DNA from 2 places in the Paenibacillus taichungensis genome. Region 2 is predicted to be linked to the other one. Evidence: riboswitches for the same ligand, from Rfam matches in the RefSeq annotation. Region 2 holds a riboswitch; the other holds the start of a gene.
The links. Region 2 has a riboswitch for ZMP and ZTP ahead of ACR1R9_RS30010 (TIGR01440 family protein). Riboswitches for the same ligand answer to the same signal wherever they lie in the genome.

Region 1 (4,749 bases), 3.0 Mb from region 2:
CTCGTCTGCAACAATTCCGTATGAAATAAAGGGATTCAATGATAAAGGGGAGCTCGTAACCCATAAACAAATGGATGATCCGAATGGCATGGGTTCCATGGTTCTGGAAGAGCGTTAAAGAGTGATCGTACGGGACCTGCGAGTAGGGCGGGATCGTCAAGTTTGGAAAACAATAAAAAGGGAACAACCCATTGTTGAGGGTTGTTCCCTTATACGTTACAAGGAAATTCGAGTTTACAAAAAAATAAGTAAAAGAATTCCGACTACGAAGCAATAGTATGAAAAGTAAATCAAGTTCCCTCTTGCCATAATTCCCATGAACCATCTCATTGAAAAGTAGGTTACGATAAGGGTTGTAATGAACGCTAAAATGTAAGGTACAGCCAACTGCGCTCGGTGCGGATCGGTTACAATGTCAGATGCACCTAAAATTACACCACCGATGCTAATCGGAATGTAGAGCATAAAGGAAAATTTCAACGCCGTTTCTTGTTTCATCCCGACAGCAATAGATGCAATGACTGTTGCACCAGAGCGGCTTATTCCCGGTATAAGAGCCACCGCTTGAGCCAGACCCACCAGTACTGCGTCTTTCGCAGACAAATCGCCATCTCTTTTGCGCCCGCGAAGGTTTCGAATGAGCCATAGGGCAACCCCTGTAATCAGTAAACTAATCGCAACCGTATAGACAGAAGTGAATATTTCTTCAATTTTATCCTTGAACAGCACAGCCCCGATCGCAGCAGGCAGGGTACCAATGATTATGTATAGACAAAACATAAAATCTGCTTTGTACTCCGCATTGCGAGAGACTAGGAATCGCCAGCCTCCTACAATAAGTTTTTTGATATCTTCCCGAAAGATAAACATAATGGCAATCAGTGAGGCTGTGTTCGTCAAAATTTCAAAGGATAATCCGTTCTGCTCCATGCCAAGCAATCGTTGAACGATAATCAAATGTCCGCTTGAAGAAACCGGAATAGGCTCTGTAGCCCCTTGTACGATACCTAATAACACATATTTCAACCATAAAATAAAGTCTTCCATTGTATCCTCCTACTCATTATTTTCGATTGGCTTTGACATATTTCAGTTGGGCCACAATAATGACACTAATAATCACCAAAAGGAACCACGAACTGATCTTGCTAAAACTGACCAGCTGCCAGGAATCATGCTGGTCAGGGTATTTCCAGCCGTTAAAAAATGTAGCTATATTTTCAGCGGTCCAGATGAAAAAACCTACGATGATAAAAGCGAGTGTTAACGGCATTCGATAGGTAGTTAATCGTACCCGATAGATAATCCATGTTTTTCGAAAAACAATAAATACCAGAGCGGTCAACCACCAACGGAAATCGGGAATAAAATGATGTGTGAAAAAGTTGATATAGATGGCTCCACCTAACAGAAACGAAGATGCAAACCCAGGCCAGCCTGTCATGTCCATACGCAATCTGCGCCATATTTGACACATAAAGCTTGCAACACTTGCATACATAAATCCGCTATAAAGGGGGACACCAAAGAGCTTGGTATAACCAGGCTCGGGGTATGACCAGGATCCCATCCATACCTTATACATCTCCAGTACCAATCCAATCACGTGAAATATACATATGACTTTGATTTCATCACGTGTTTCCAATCCGCTCCGGTACATAAGGTATTGTACTGCTAATAAAACAAGCAGAATGGCATCATAGCGATAGAGAAAGGGTATCTGAATTACGCTAGAAAGGGCCAACGTTCCAAAGATCGCCACAGGAAAAATGCAACTCATCGCCTGATGATAACCGAAATGCAGGAGCTGTACTAAAGGTTTCAAGTTATGTTTATCTCCTTCCTAAGCCTTGTTCATAATAATATAGATATGGTCCGTTTGTAAAAAGAGAAAAAAAGATCTATATATTTTCTTATTTTCAATTCGTGCTTAATCAAAGACAAATAAGGCCCCTCGTCAACTAGAGGGACCTTGTTTTTTTGGACAATTCAATTATGCATTTGCAGACAGCTTGTAGGCAGATTTAATCGTATGTTCGATGAGCGTCGCAATCGTTACAGGACCAACACCGCCTGGTACAGGTGTAATTGCTGAAGAAGGAACAAAGCAAGCTTCGTAATCCACATCTCCGACGTTGCCTTTGTTATAACCTGCATCAATAACGACAGCACCTGGTTTAATCCAATCTCCTTTAACAAAGAGCGGTTTGCCGACGGCTGCAATTATGATATCGCCAAGCTTCACGATTTCCTCCAGGTTCACGGTTTTGGAGTGGCAGGTCGTCACCGTTGCATTCCGGTTTAGCAGCATGGCTGAGACAGGTTTGCCCAGAATTGGACTTCTTCCGATGACAACCGCATGTTTGCCCTCGATCTGAATATTGTAGAAATCCAGAATACGCATAATAGCCTGTGGTGTACAGGAAGGGAATTCTGCATCTCCAAAAGCATTAAGTGCAAAACCGAGGGTCGTTACACCGTCAACGTCCTTCTCGATGCTAATGGCATCAAAAGCTGCTCTTTCATCGATGTGATTCGGGACAGGGTGCTGAAGCAAAATACCGTGTACGGAAGGGTCATCATTTAGCTTGTTAATTTCTTGAATTAATTCATCTGTGGTGGTATCCGCAGAAAGAACGACCTTAATAGAATGCACGCCTAATCGAGCACAAGCATTTCCTTTCATTCGCACATAGGTCGCTGAAGAAGGATCATCTCCGACGAGAATTGTTGCGAGACAAGGCTGAATGCCTTTTTCCTCCAGAATGGCAACCTTCGAGGCCATGTCTTCCTTCATAAAATCCGCTACCGTTTGTCCATTCAAGATCAGTTTGTCAGTACTCATTTTCACATCGCCCTTTCAACATAAAAAAGAGGCAAGGAAATAAATATTCCTTACCTCTGCCCAGGCGTACGGCTTATTACAAAACCATATGCTCCCTCACGGTTCACCGTGTTCGCCAGTTACATATGATCGTTTGAATTGTTTAGATTGATAGTACTTGAAAAAGCAAAATTGTTCAATAGTTAATGGATTTCACTTTGATTTGTATGGGGTATTAGTTTCCCTGGTAGCCACAATCTTCGTCATATAGTTGATAACTGTTATCACTCGTGTTATATTGTTAACTAGTAAACTATTTAATATTAAATTCCTGAATTAGTTTAATCATTTAAGGGTTTTTTATTATTTATAAGTAAATAAGGAGCGATTGAAGAATGGATTCAAACGATCGAACAAAACAGTTACTGTATGACCAATTTATCCGATTTTTACATGTTTATGAGAATCACAAGGATACGGAAATTGAACATTTTCTAAGTATCGCTCAGCGGGAAAGCATGGACAAAATCCCTCAGCATTTGACCGCGGTTCATATGATAGATTGCATTGGCAAACATGAGCCTATTAACAACACGGGTATTGCTGAGGCGATGAATTTGTCCAAAGCGAGTATTACCAAGATCGGCAACAAACTGTTGGAGGAAGGATTCGTCAAACGTACGAAAATGAATGACAACAAAAAGGAGAGCTATTTCCGTTTGTCACCGCAAGGCAAAAAGATCTTTGAACTGCATGAACGTTTACATGTACTTGAGGCTGAACGGTTCTATCGTTCTTTGGACAAATATTCGGAACCGGAGCTGAAAATAATACATCAATTTCTTCAAGACAGCAGCATGGATATGGAATCCAGATAAACTGAAGGAGAGTGAAACACTTGAGTCTGGCAGAATTGATCAGGGAACGCAGAAGTATTCGTAAATGTAATTCTACACCGGTGGAACAGGAGTTGGTTGTTGAATTGCTGCACAAGGCAACACGGCTTCAACCATCTGTTGAATTTGGCTCATGGCGTGTTGTTTATGCCGGAACTCCCGAAGCACGCAAACGGTTGGTAGACTGCATGCTGGAACAGATGTCGCAGAGCAAGTTCGGCAAGTTGATTCCGGGAAAACTGCTGGATGTGTTTAAAAAGAGGTTTACCGATATTCCTGCTCATGTCATTGTTATGTCGACTGTAGGACCGGATCGTCTGACCAATGACCGCAATTATGCGGCTGCCTGCGGGATGATGCAGAGCTTCCAACTGCTGGGATGGGAACAAGGGTTAGGAATGCTGTGGGATACAGAATCCATGATTCAGAATGAAGGCTTTTTCAAAGGAATTGGACTGCGTGAGGATGAAAGATTTGTTGGCATTCTTCATATGGGATATTACGACAAAGCGCCAAGAAGCCGGAAAAGAACACCAGCTGAGCAAAAGTGGACTGTATTTCAAGGTCAGACTACGTAGAAGGGGAGGATGTAAATATGGAATTGGCCAATCTGCAAGGAAGCATACACAGTCCAAAAGATTTTTTGGATCGACCGGTATCACAGGAGCTAATCCTTGAATTGCTCAATCACGCCGTGTGGGCGCCAAATGATGGACTTCGTGAGCCGTGGCGATTTATTTTTGCCGATAATCGTAATGGGAACCTCATGCAGGGATTGCAGGAGCACGCTCCAGCCTATCTTCTGGTCTTGATGAAGGAAGAGGCGGATCATCATAAGCGGGAAGAGGACTTTGCAGCTGTCTGCTGTCTGATCCAAAATTTTCGTTTGCTTGCCCATGAACAGGGGCTGGGTGTGCGCAGCACGTTGCATGACTGGATGTACGACCGGAGCCGTGCTGAAAAGTTTGGCGTGTTAGGCAACGAGCGGATTGCTGCGGTTCTGGAATTGGGATATGGCGCTGTACA
Region 2 (4,749 bases):
TCTGTACATCAATAGTCTCCAGCTCAACATCTCTTGTAATCTCATAAGCCATCAGTGTTGCCACTTCATCCACCAATTCACGAAAATCTTTCGTATTCGTACGCATGTCGCGTATAAACGTCAGTTTGTGTTGAATCAAAGGGTGATCACATATTACTAATTTTCCCATCTAATTTGTCCCTCCGGTATGTTCTTCATGTTCAGCATTACCAAATATGCCTAATCATCATTCATAGGCCCCGATAAATCCTGTATATTATATCATCACCTACACCGAATTACACCATCAAAGGGCACTCAATCATTACAGAAAACCGAATCCTATAAAAATAGGACCGGAAAAATGAGTCTTCCGGTCCTTTTTGCTCTCGCTGTTATGTCAGTTGAGATGATGAAATGCATGTAAACACAATGATGCTCCGCAAACAGAATGACCCTTCGATCGCTGTTACCCCCGGATTTTTTTGAACTCCTTTATTAAGGGGAAAATCCAGGGATAAAGGCGAACGCTACGCTTCTACGTCTTCATTCTGTCTGCTCCGTCTGAGTGTTTACATAAGAACATCTCAAATACAAACACCATGAGCAAGTTTTTTTAGTATTTAAGGTCAGTGTACAGTGGGAATTGATCCGTAAGTGCCGTTACTTCAGCACGGGCTTCGTCCAATTTAGCTGCATCTTTAGGGTTTTTCAATGTTTTGGCAATGATTTTACCAATAGCTACCATTGCTTCTTCGTTCATACCACGCGAAGTAGCAGCAGGTGTACCGATACGGATACCGCTCGTTACAAACGGGCTAGTTGGATCAAACGGAATTGCATTTTTGTTCACGGTAATGCCGATGGAATCAAGTACATGCTCGGCTTCTTTACCTGTGATATTCACGCTGCGTGTGTCGATCAGCATCAAGTGGTTGTCTGTACCGCCGGATACGATGTTCAATCCTTCAGCAATCAGTGTTTCAGCCAATACTTGTGCATTTTTTACCACGTTTTGTGCATACGTTTTGAACGAAGGTTGCAATGCTTCACCAAATGCTACCGCTTTGGAAGCAATCACGTGCATCAGAGGTCCACCTTGGGAACCCGGGAATACCGCTTTATCAATCGCTGCTGCCCAAGCTTTGCGGCACAGAATCATACCACCACGAGGTCCACGCAGCGTTTTGTGTGTAGTTGTCGTTACGAAATGCGCATGTGGAACCGGGCTTGGATGCAAGCCTGCAGCAACCAGTCCTGCGATGTGAGCCATATCCACCATGAACAAAGCACCTACATCATTAGCGATGGAAGCAAGCTTTTCAAAATCAATGGTACGCGGATATGCACTTGCACCTGCAACGATCATACGAGGGCGATGTTTAAATGCGGCTTTGCGCACTTCATCATAATCAATCAGGAATGTATCTTCTTGTACACCGTATGCCACGAAATTGTACAGCAATCCGGAAGCGTTAACCGGGCTACCATGTGTGAGGTGTCCGCCATGCGCAAGGTTCATACCCAGAACGGTATCACCTGGTTTCAGAGCCGCAAGGTATACTGCCATGTTCGCTTGTGCACCGGAGTGAGGTTGAACATTCACATGTTCTGCTCCAAACAATTCTTTGGCACGATCACGCGCGATATCTTCTACGATATCAACATGCTCACAACCACCATAGTAACGTTTGCCCGGATATCCTTCAGCGTACTTGTTGGTAAGTACAGATCCCATTGCCTCGATAACCGCTTCGCTTACGATGTTCTCGGACGCGATCAGCTCAATGTTGTTTTGTTGACGTTTTAGTTCAAGATTCATCGCTTCCAGTACTGCCGGGTCATTCTTGCGCAATTGTTCCATGATTAAATTCCTCCAGTTATAAGTGAAGTTATAAAGCGAAATCATGTTTACACGAAAACGGAGAGTGCAACACCAATCTGGAGAAGCAGAGCGTTCGCCTTTATCACCGGATTTCCCCTTATATAAGAGATTCAAAAAATCTGGGGATAACAGCGATCGTAAGATGGTGATGCAATCGAAGTCAGGAGTGTAACCAATCGTTTCGGTTTATACGTTAGTCACAAAATGTCGAATCTGGTTGCTCTTCCATACGATACACTGCACGCTCGCCGCCAATCAACTTTGGACGGGTCAATGCTGTAGTAACACGGGCATCACCGATGTAGCGGAGTGCTGTCCGGAAGGGTACTGCCACATGCCGCAAATGCATGCCAATCATCGTCTCCCCAATATCCAGTCCAGCATGGGCCTGCACATGTTCAGCCAGGCATGGATCGGTCAGCGAGCGATACGCTGCGGATGCCATGGAACCACCTGCTTTGGGCACAGGTACTGCACCCACTTCAGTCAATCCAAGACGTGTAAGCAGTGAACGCTCCATAACCAGTGCACGGTTCAGGTGCTCACAGCATTGGAATACAACATCAAAACCGAACTCCTGCTGCACCTCGCGTATACCCGCAAGAAGCTGCTGCGCTACTTCAACCGCACCGCTTGTACCAATCCGTTTGCCTGCGACTTCACTTGTACTTGTACCGATCACAACGATCTGTCCAGTTCCAAGCTGTCCGGCAAGCGCCAGTTCACGCAGAATGGATGCGGTCTGTTCATGCAATCCGGGTTGTTCCGAATCTAATTCAATAGTCATCCTATCGCCTCCCGATAAAATCATGCCCGGCTTCCTCTTGGCTGCCCTTGGTATTCTTGCATGGCATTTCAGGTACTATTATAGCGAATAATCAGATGAAAGACGAAAAAAAGAGCAGTCTGCGGGTAACGCAGAATTGCTCTTTTGCCCAGGCGACCGGCCGTTTGTTCCGGTGCTCCATCGTGGTTATGCCCACTTCGTCGCCAGTTACACCGGATCCCTGTTTTCCCATTCATCATAAAACAACCTGCGTTTAAAATCAACGGGTAATTTACATCCCGTGTACGTTTTTTTATATGGTAATCCACCGGTAGCTGGAATGATTAAACGAATCCAATTAACCCAGCTTGTCCAAAAGTCTGTCGAGCGCGGTCCGAATCTCTGCCGCAGCGATGTTGTAATCGTCGCGACTGCCACCAAACGGGTCCGAAATATCAAAACTCGGAATCCGCTGTCTGATCTCGATTGCCCGTTCACGTTCAGATGCCAAAATCTCCTGACCCAGCGCACGTTTCATCTCCAATGTCGCAAACAGGCTGTCCAATTCCTGAAGATCATTCAGGACTTGTTCATCATTTTCCACATACTCTTTCAAGGTATAGGTCTTGTGTACAGAGTCGGGAAAAACCTGCATAACATGCTGTTTATGACTGCGTGTCAACGTGAGGATCAGATCGGCCCAACCGACCAGGTTGGAGCTAAGTAGCGTCGAATGAGGCGGTCCCTCCACATTGTGATCCCTTAATACGGCCTCCGCATGACGGGAAATCGGCATGCCCGTTGTGGCGGCTACACCTGCGGAACGAACGTCCACCTGAATGCCCCGCTCAGACGCCAGTTTACGTAAGAGTCCCTCCGCCATGGGGCTGCGACATGTATTCCCTGTACATACAAACAAAATATGTTTCATTGTGATTAGCCTCCCCATTTTGCAAATGTTGTCGAATCATGTTTGAAACTAAATCTGAACAAATGAACCTCTTAACTATATATTGAAGACTGCACTAGGCTGTAATCATGGTTAACGTCGTTTTTTAAAATATAAACAAAAGTCCAAAAGCGAGCAAGATCGCTCCGCCAACCGCTTCCCCGTAATCTCCCATGTTTTGGCTCACACGCCGTCCCAACAGCAGACCCATAACGGACATCGCTCCACCACAGACACCAAAAGCCAGTACTGTTAACACCAAGTCACTGCTGAACATGCCGAGCGAGACTCCAACGGAAAACGAATCTACACTGACACTCAGTGAGAACAGTATCACACCGAGCAAAGATCGATGATCCACCAGTTTGGTGTCTCCCTCCCGGAAAGCGTTCAAGATCATATGGGCACCGAGCAGGACCAGCAGACCGCCAGCTGCATACGTCGTAATGTCACCAAGCAGGGAACTGACGTATTTGCCCGTATACATACCGATGAGTGGCATGATGATGTGAAACAGGGCCGTTACGGTACTGATTCGCAATACGTCTCTCAGACGAATACCCTTCATGCCAATCCCGATGCCGAGTGAGAACGCGTCGAGTCCGAGAGCGACGGCCATAATCAAAATGGTTACCAACTGCCCAACATGGGCAGACACATCCCACATCCCCATACCCCCAAGTCACGTAAAGGTTCTTGTACACCATATGCGGACAAGAACACAAACATGACCTGATAAGGCTTTTTGCATGGCTGGCATTCAAAAAATGAATGGCTAGTCGTGGCTAGAGGGCGGGTGCCAAGGGGAAGTATTCATAGCGATGGAAAAAGGGGGCTATCGGTTACCGACCTGAATGAGTCGGTGACCTGCCGCCTTGAGCAGCCGGTTCATGACGGCTGCTCCCAGCCCTTCGCGCGAGCAGGCTTCAGCCACAATATATGTGGCCCCCTGCTCATCGCAGCTGCGCAGCGCGGCGTACAGCCGGCGCGCTGCTTCCTCCAGCTCGCTGGCTTCGCCCAGCGAGAACACGGCATCGGCGCGGTACTGCTCCGCGTGCTCGGCGAACGCCAGCACCGCGGTGCGCTCCCCGCGCTGCGCCGCCTCTGCGAGGGCGGCGCTGATCCAGGCCGCCACCGCTGCGGGCGGCCCCTCCACCACGCACAGCGCAC

Region 1: another riboswitch for ZMP and ZTP. It lies ahead of ACR1R9_RS12225 (bifunctional 5,10-methylenetetrahydrofolate dehydrogenase/5,10-methenyltetrahydrofolate cyclohydrolase); the one in region 2 lies ahead of ACR1R9_RS30010 (TIGR01440 family protein).

What each region holds. Positions count from the first base shown of each region.
Region 1 is NZ_CP194720.1:2,716,748-2,721,496, reverse strand. It holds gene ACR1R9_RS12240 (hypothetical protein) at 1-118, shown strand, start outside; gene ACR1R9_RS12235 (undecaprenyl-diphosphate phosphatase) at 235-1,047, opposite strand; gene ACR1R9_RS12230 (DUF817 domain-containing protein) at 1,064-1,828, opposite strand; gene ACR1R9_RS12225 (bifunctional 5,10-methylenetetrahydrofolate dehydrogenase/5,10-methenyltetrahydrofolate cyclohydrolase) at 1,997-2,848, opposite strand; ZMP/ZTP riboswitch at 2,900-2,981, opposite strand; gene ACR1R9_RS12220 (MarR family transcriptional regulator) at 3,223-3,705, shown strand; gene ACR1R9_RS12215 (nitroreductase family protein) at 3,726-4,301, shown strand; gene ACR1R9_RS12210 (nitroreductase family protein) at 4,319-4,749, shown strand, end outside.
Region 2 is NZ_CP194720.1:6,675,796-6,680,544, reverse strand. It holds gene upp (uracil phosphoribosyltransferase) at 1-169, opposite strand, end outside; gene glyA (serine hydroxymethyltransferase) at 596-1,843, opposite strand; gene ACR1R9_RS30010 (TIGR01440 family protein) at 2,058-2,651, opposite strand; ZMP/ZTP riboswitch at 2,791-2,872, opposite strand; gene ACR1R9_RS30005 (low molecular weight protein arginine phosphatase) at 2,989-3,561, opposite strand; gene ACR1R9_RS30000 (manganese efflux pump MntP) at 3,686-4,246, opposite strand; gene ACR1R9_RS29995 (L-threonylcarbamoyladenylate synthase) at 4,415-4,749, opposite strand, start outside.